Caldimonas thermodepolymerans: one gene and its partner. The protein of the gene in region 1 interacts with the protein of each later gene in a pairwise test. Links are inferred from orthologs where the notes say so. Each region holds a gene or a part of one and is shown on either strand. Other genes may lie near its edges.

Region 1 (3,324 bases):
GAGCAGTTCGCGGATGCGCCGGATCAGCAGCACCTCGTGGTGCTGGTAGTAGCGCCGGTTGCCCCGGCGCTTCATCGGCTTGAGCTGCGTGAACTCCTGCTCCCAGTAACGAAGCACGTACGGCTTGACGCCACACAGCTCGCTGACCTCACCGATGGTGAAGTAGCGTTTGGCAGGAATGGCGGGGAGCGTTTTCTCCACTGAAATCAACGAGATCGAGCAAGGATGCTAAGACTTTACTCGAAGTCGTCACCGGCGGGAATGTCGCCTTGCACGACCGCCTTCAGCTTGTGGCTGGCGTGAAAGGTGACCACGTTGCGCGCCTTGATCGGGATCGCCTCCCCGGTGCGGGGGTTGCGCCCCGGCCGGGGCGCCTTGCGCCGGATCTGGAAGTTGCCGAACCCGGACAGCTTCACGTCCTCGCCCTGGACCAAGCTGGTGTGGATGATCTCGAAGAACGCCTCGACCATGTCCTTCGACTCGCGCTTGTTCAGCCCCAGTCGCTCGAACAGCAGGTCGGCCAGGTCCGCCTTGGTCAGGGTCGGCGTCTCGATCGACGGGAGTATTGCTCGGTCCATCACAGCTCCTCGAGGCTCAGCCACGCAGTCGGGCACCCAGCCGGGACACCAGTGTATCGACGATGGCCTGGATCGCGGCGTCGATGCGCTCGTCGGTCAGCGTCACGTTCTCGTCCAGCAGCTCGACCCGCAGCGCCACGCTGCGCTCGTCCAGCCCGATGTCGGCGGTCGCCGCCTTGGGCTTGTAGACGTCGAACAGGGTGACGTTGCGCACCAGCCCGCCGGTCGGCGCGGCCTGCACCGCCTCGATCAGCGCGTCGTGGCGCACCCGCTCGGAGACGATGAAGGCCAGGTCGCGCGTGACCGCCTGCAGGCGCGGGATGGGCCGGTAGGCCGGCACCGGGCGCCGCTGCAGGGCCTCGGCGTCCACCTCGAACACCACCGGCGCGTGGGCCAGCTCGTAGGCCTGGCGCCAGCGCGGGTGCAGCTCGCCGACATGGCCGACCACCTGGCCGTCCAGCTCGATCGCGGCGCAGCGCCCCGGGTGGAAGGCCGGGTGCTCGGCGGCGACGAAGCGCGGCTGCAGCGGCGCGAACAGCTGCTCCAGCTCGCCCTTGACGTCGTAGAAGTCGACCAGCCGGTCCTCCACGCCCCACTGCAGCGGCGCCGCCGGCCCGTAGGCCAGCCCGCAGACGCGCAGCGGCTGGCGCAGGCCGGCCACGGTGGTGTCGCTGTCGGCGACGCTGTCGTCGCGCAGGAACACCCGGCCCGCCTCGAACACCCGCACCCGGCTCGCCTTGCGCGCCAGGTTGAACTTCAGCACCTGCACCAGGCTGCCGATCAGCGACGAGCGCATCACGCTCAGCGAGCTGGCGATCGGGTTGAGCAGGCGGATCGGGTGGTCGTTGCCGGCGAAGTCGCGCTCCCAGCGCTCCTCGACGAAGCTGAAGTTGACCGTCTCCTGGTAGCCCAGCGCCGCGAGCGCCCGCCGCACCAGGTGCAGCCCGCGCTGCGACTCGGTGCGCACGCGCGGCTGGATCGGCCCGAGCGGCGCCGTGTCCGGCAGCTGCTGGTAGCCGATGATGCGGATCACTTCCTCGATCAGGTCTTCCTCGATCTGCAGGTCGAAGCGCCAGCTGGGCGGCGTGACGGTCAGCGTGCCGTCGCCCTCGGCGAACTCCAGGCCCAAGCGGCGGAACACGTCGGCGCACTGCGCCTGGGTGACCGGCATGCCGATCACCTTGGCGGCGCGCGCCACGCGCAGCGTCACGGGCTGGCGCTGCGGCACGTTGACGACCTGGTCGTCCATCGGGCCGGCCTCGCCGCCGCAGATCTCCAGCACCAGCTGGGAGATGCGCTCGATGTGCTCGACCGTCAGCGCCGGGTCCACCCCGCGCTCGAAGCGGTGGCCCGCCTCGGTCGAGAAGTTGTAGCGGCGCGAGCGCCCGGCCACGGCCTGCGGCCACCAGAACGCCGCCTCGACGTAGATGTTGCGGGTGTCGTCCGACACCGCGGTCGCGTCGCCCCCCATGATGCCGGCCAGCGACTCGACCTCCTTTTCGTCGGCGATCACGCCCACCTTGTCGTCCAGCTCGACGGTGTTGCCGTTGAGCAGCTTCAGGCGCTCGCCCTCGCGGCCCCAGCGCACGATCAGGCCGCCGTGGATCTTGTCGAAGTCGAAGATGTGCGACGGGCGGCCCAGCTCGAACATCACGTAGTTCGAGATGTCCACCAGCGCCGAGACCGAACGCTGCCCGCAGCGCTCCAGGCGCTCGACCATCCAGGCCGGGGTGCGCGCCTTGGGGTTGACGTTGCGGATCACGCGGCCCGAGAAGCGCCCGCACAGGTCAGGCGCCTCGATGCGCACCGGCAGGCGCGCGTCGTTGCTCACCGGCACCGGCGGGAAGGCCGGCTGCTTCAGCGGCGCGCCGGTCAGCGCCGACACCTCGCGCGCGACGCCGTAGACGCTCAGGCAGTGCGCCAGGTTGGGCGTGAGCTTGAGCGTGAACAGCACGTCGTCCAGCCTGAGGTACTCGCGCAGGTCGCGCCCCACGGGGGCGTCGTCCTCCAGGATCAGCAGGCCGCCGTGGTCGTCGGAGAGCTTGAGCTCGCGTGCCGAGCACAGCATCCCCTGGCTTTCGACGCCGCGCAGCTTGCCGAGCTTGATCCTGAACGGCTTGCCGTCCTCGCCGGGGGGCAGCTCCGCGCCCACCAGCGCGCACGGCACCTTGATGCCCGGGCGCACGTTGGGCGCGCCGCAGACGATGTTGAGGGTCTGGCCGGTGCCGGCGTCGACCTGGCAGACGTTCAGGCGGTCGGCGTTCGGGTGCTTGGCCACTTCCAGCACCTGCGCCACGACGACCTGCGAGAACGGCGGCGCGACCGGGCGCAGCTCCTCGACCTCCAGCCCTGCCATGGTCAGGACGTCGGCCAGCTCCTGCGTGCCGATCGGCGGATTGCAGAATTCACGCAACCACGATTCTGGGAATTGCATTTCGACTCCGGGGCTTCTTACTTGAACTGCGACAGGAAGCGCAGGTCACCGTCGAAGAACAGGCGCAGGTCATTGACGCCATAGCGCAGCATGGCCAGCCGGTCGATGCCGGAGCCGAAGGCAAAGCCGATGTAGCGCTCGGGGTCCAGCCCCATGTTGCGGATCACCTGCGGGTGCACCTGGCCGGAGCCCGAAACTTCCAGCCAGCGGCCCTTGAGCGGGCCGCTGTTGAACATCATGTCGATTTCGGCGCTGGGTTCCGTGAACGGGAAATAGCTCGGCCGGAAACGGATCTGCATGTCGTCGGTCTCG
Region 2 (3,222 bases), 1.3 Mb from region 1 along the record:
CGGCGCATGATCGAGCACTTCGGCCAGACCGAGGCGTCGCTGGCCCGCCTGCGCGGGCCCATCGGCATCTACATCGGCAGCAAGACCCCGCCGGAGATCGCGGTCAGCGTGATGGCCGAGATCCTGGCGGTCAAGAACGGCGTGCCGCTGCCGCGCGACATGGACGTGGCCGAGGCCAAGAACCAGCGCCAGATCGCCGCCAGCGACGACCCGGTGGCCTGCGCGCTGCCGCAGCCCTGAGCGGGGCGCGGGACAACCCCCTTCCTGACGGCGGCGGCCGCCCGGCGGCGGGGCCGCCGGCGCATACAATCAACCGTTTATCCGTCGAACGTCAGGAGAGAGTTCCGTGTTTATTTCCGAAGCCTATGCACAAGCCGCGGCCGCACCGGGCGGCGCCGAGTCGACCCTCGTGAGCCTGTTGCCCCTGGTGCTGATGTTCGTGGTGCTGTACTTCATCATGATCCGGCCCCAGATGAAGCGCCAGAAGGAGCACAAGGCGATGATCGAGGCGCTCGCCAAGGGGGACGAGGTCGTGACCGCCGGCGGCCTGCTGGGCAAGGTCTCCAAGCTGGGCGACACCTACCTGCACATCGAGGTGTCCAACGGCGTGGAGCTGCAGATCCAGCGCAACGCCGTGGTGCAGGTGCTGCCCAAGGGCACGATCAAGTAATCCTTGTCCGTCTGATCCACTGCCGTCTTCGTCCGGGCGCGCCACCGTCGCGCCCGTCGTCGTCCGTGGCACGAGAGCGTTCATGAACCGATATCCGTGGTGGAAATACGCGATCATGCTGATCGCGCTGGTGGTAGGGGTCCTCTACACCCTGCCCAACTTCTTCGGCGAGGCGCCGGCCGTGCAGGTGTCCAGCGGCAAGGCCACGGTACGGGTGGACGCATCGGTCGTCGTGCGGGTCGAGCAGCTGCTGCAACAGGCCTCGATCCAGGCCGACTTCGTGCAGCTGGACGGCAATTCGGTGCGCGCACGCTTCGCCGACACCGACACCCAGATCCGTGCGCGCGACGTGCTGGAGCGCGGGCTGAACCCCGACCGCAACGATCCCGGCTACATCGTCGCGCTCAACCTGCTGTCGCGCTCGCCGCAGTGGCTCGCCTCGATCAACGCGCTGCCCATGTACCTGGGCCTGGACCTGCGCGGCGGCGTGCACTTCCTGATGCAGGTCGACATGCAGGCCGTGCTGACCAAGCGCGCCGAGGGCCTGACCAACGACGTGCGCAGCCTGCTGCGCGAGCGTGACCTGCGCCACGCGGGCGTCAACCGCGTCGGCGACGACGTCGAGGTGCGCTTCCGCGACCCGGCGGTGGCCGCCAGGGCGCTGGACCTGCTCGCGAACCAGCAGCCCGACTTCCAGTGGACCCAGGTCGCCGACGGCGATGCGGTCAAGCTGGTCGCCTCGCTCAGGCCCGAGGCGGCGCGCCGCGTGCAGGAGCAGGCACTCAAGCAGAACATCACGACGCTGCACAACCGCGTCAACGAACTCGGCACCAGCGAACCGGTGATCCAGCAGCAGGGCCTGGACCGGGTGGTGGTGCAGCTGCCCGGCGTGCAGGACACCGCCCGGGCCAAGGACATCATCGGCCGCACCGCCACGCTGGAGGTGCGCCTGGTCGACGACAGCGCCGAGGCGCTGGCCGCGGCGGCCGGCACCGGCCCGGTGCCGTTCGGCACCGAGCGCTACGTCGAGCGCGGCGGCGGCCCGCTGATCGTCAAGCGCCAGGTCATCCTGACCGGCGAGAACCTCACCGACGCCCAGGCCGGCTTCGACGAGCAGCAGCAGCCGGCGGTGCACCTGACGCTGGACGCCAAGGGCGCGCGCATCTTCCGCGACGTCACGCGCGAGAACGTCGGCAAGCGCATGGCCATCCTGCTGTTCGAGAAGGGCAAGGGCGAAGTCGTCACCGCCCCGGTCATCCGCACCGAGATCGGTGGCGGCCGGGTGCAGATCTCCGGCCGCATGACCACGCAGGAGGCCAACGACGTCGCGCTGCTGCTGCGCGCCGGCTCGCTGGCCGCGCCGATGGAGATCATCGAGGAACGCACCATCGGCCCGACGCTGGGCGCCGACAACATCGCCAAGGGCTTCGACAGCGTGATGTGGGGTTTCGTCGCGATCGTGGTGTTCATGATCGCCTACTACCTGATGTTCGGCGTGTTCTCCGCGATCGCGCTGTCGGTCAACCTGCTGCTGCTGGTGGCCGTGCTGTCGATGCTGCAGGCCACGCTGACGCTGCCGGGCATCGCGGCCATCGCGCTGACGCTGGGCATGGCGATCGACGCCAACGTGCTGATCAACGAGCGGGTGCGCGAGGAGCTGCGCAACGGCGCGGCGCCGCAGACGGCCATCCACCTCGGCTTCGAGCGCGCCTGGGCGACCATCCTGGACTCCAACGTCACGACGCTGGTGGCCGGCGTCGCGCTGCTGGCCTTCGGGTCCGGCCCGGTGCGCGGCTTCGCGGTGGTGCACTGCCTGGGCATCCTGACCTCGATGTTCTCGGCCGTGTTCTTCGCCCGCGGCCTGGTGAACCTCTGGTACGGCCGGCAGAAGAAGCTCAAGTCGGTGTCGATCGGGCAGGTCTGGCGCCCCGACGGCGGGAACGCCGCCAAGGCCGAAGGCTGATCGCGCTTCGGATCGTCCAAGACTCACGCAGAGACCCAAGCGATGGAATTCTTCCGAATCAAGCGCGACATCCCCTTCATGCGGCACGCGCTGGTGCTGAACGCGGTGTCGTTCATCACCTTCCTGGCGGCCGTGTTCTTCCTCGCCACGCGCGGCCTGCACCTGTCGATCGAGTTCACCGGCGGCACGGTGCTGGAGGTGCAGTACGCCGAAGCGGCCGACCTGCCCAAGGTGCGCCAGACCGTGGAGTCGCTGCAGCTGGGCGACGTGCAGGTGCAGAACTTCGGCACCTCGCGCGACGTGCTGATCCGCATCCCGCTGCGCGGCGAGGCCAAGCAGAGCGAGCTGGTCGGCCAGGTGTTCGGCCGCCTGTGCGCGGCCGAGGGCGGCACGGTCGGGCGGCAGGAATCCGTCACCGCGCAGGGCGAGGCGGTCAGCCGCGAGGTCTGCACGGCCGGCAGCGAGGAGCCGCTGAAGCTGCAGCGCAGCGAGTTCGTCGGCCCGCAGGTCGGCTCCGAGCTGGCCCGCGACGGCGCGCTGGCGCTGGCCGCGACCATCGCCGGCATCATGATCTACCTGGCGTTCCGCT

The links.
Region 2: the proteins of pheT (region 1) and secD interact in binary tests that used the Escherichia coli proteins (3 or more experiments, as listed by UniProt). The link is inferred for Caldimonas thermodepolymerans from one-to-one orthologs.

Annotation. Positions count from the first base shown.
Region 1 is NZ_CP064338.1:1,768,617-1,771,940, reverse strand. What follows is about bases 304-3,315. They hold pheT (phenylalanine--tRNA ligase subunit beta), read right to left. Parts: upstream 3,013-3,315; coding sequence 595-3,012; downstream 304-594. Other genes in these bases: IS481_RS08295 (phenylalanine--tRNA ligase subunit alpha), read right to left, coding at 3,030-3,315; IS481_RS08305 (integration host factor subunit alpha), read right to left, coding at 304-578. Outside these bases: IS481_RS08310 (MerR family transcriptional regulator), read right to left, coding at 1-201; more of IS481_RS08305, read right to left, coding at 237-303; more of IS481_RS08295, read right to left, coding at 3,316-3,324.
Region 2 is NZ_CP064338.1:431,508-434,729, forward strand. Bases 283-3,192 are described here. They hold secD (protein translocase subunit SecD), read left to right. Parts: upstream 283-752; coding sequence 753-2,633; downstream 2,634-3,192. Other genes in these bases: yajC (preprotein translocase subunit YajC), read left to right, coding at 347-670; secF (protein translocase subunit SecF), read left to right, coding at 2,676-3,192. Also shown: IS481_RS02110 (XdhC family protein), read left to right, coding at 1-240; more of secF, read left to right, coding at 3,193-3,222. UniProt on the Escherichia coli protein: Part of the Sec protein translocase complex. Interacts with the SecYEG preprotein conducting channel. SecDF uses the proton motive force (PMF) to complete protein translocation after the ATP-dependent function of SecA.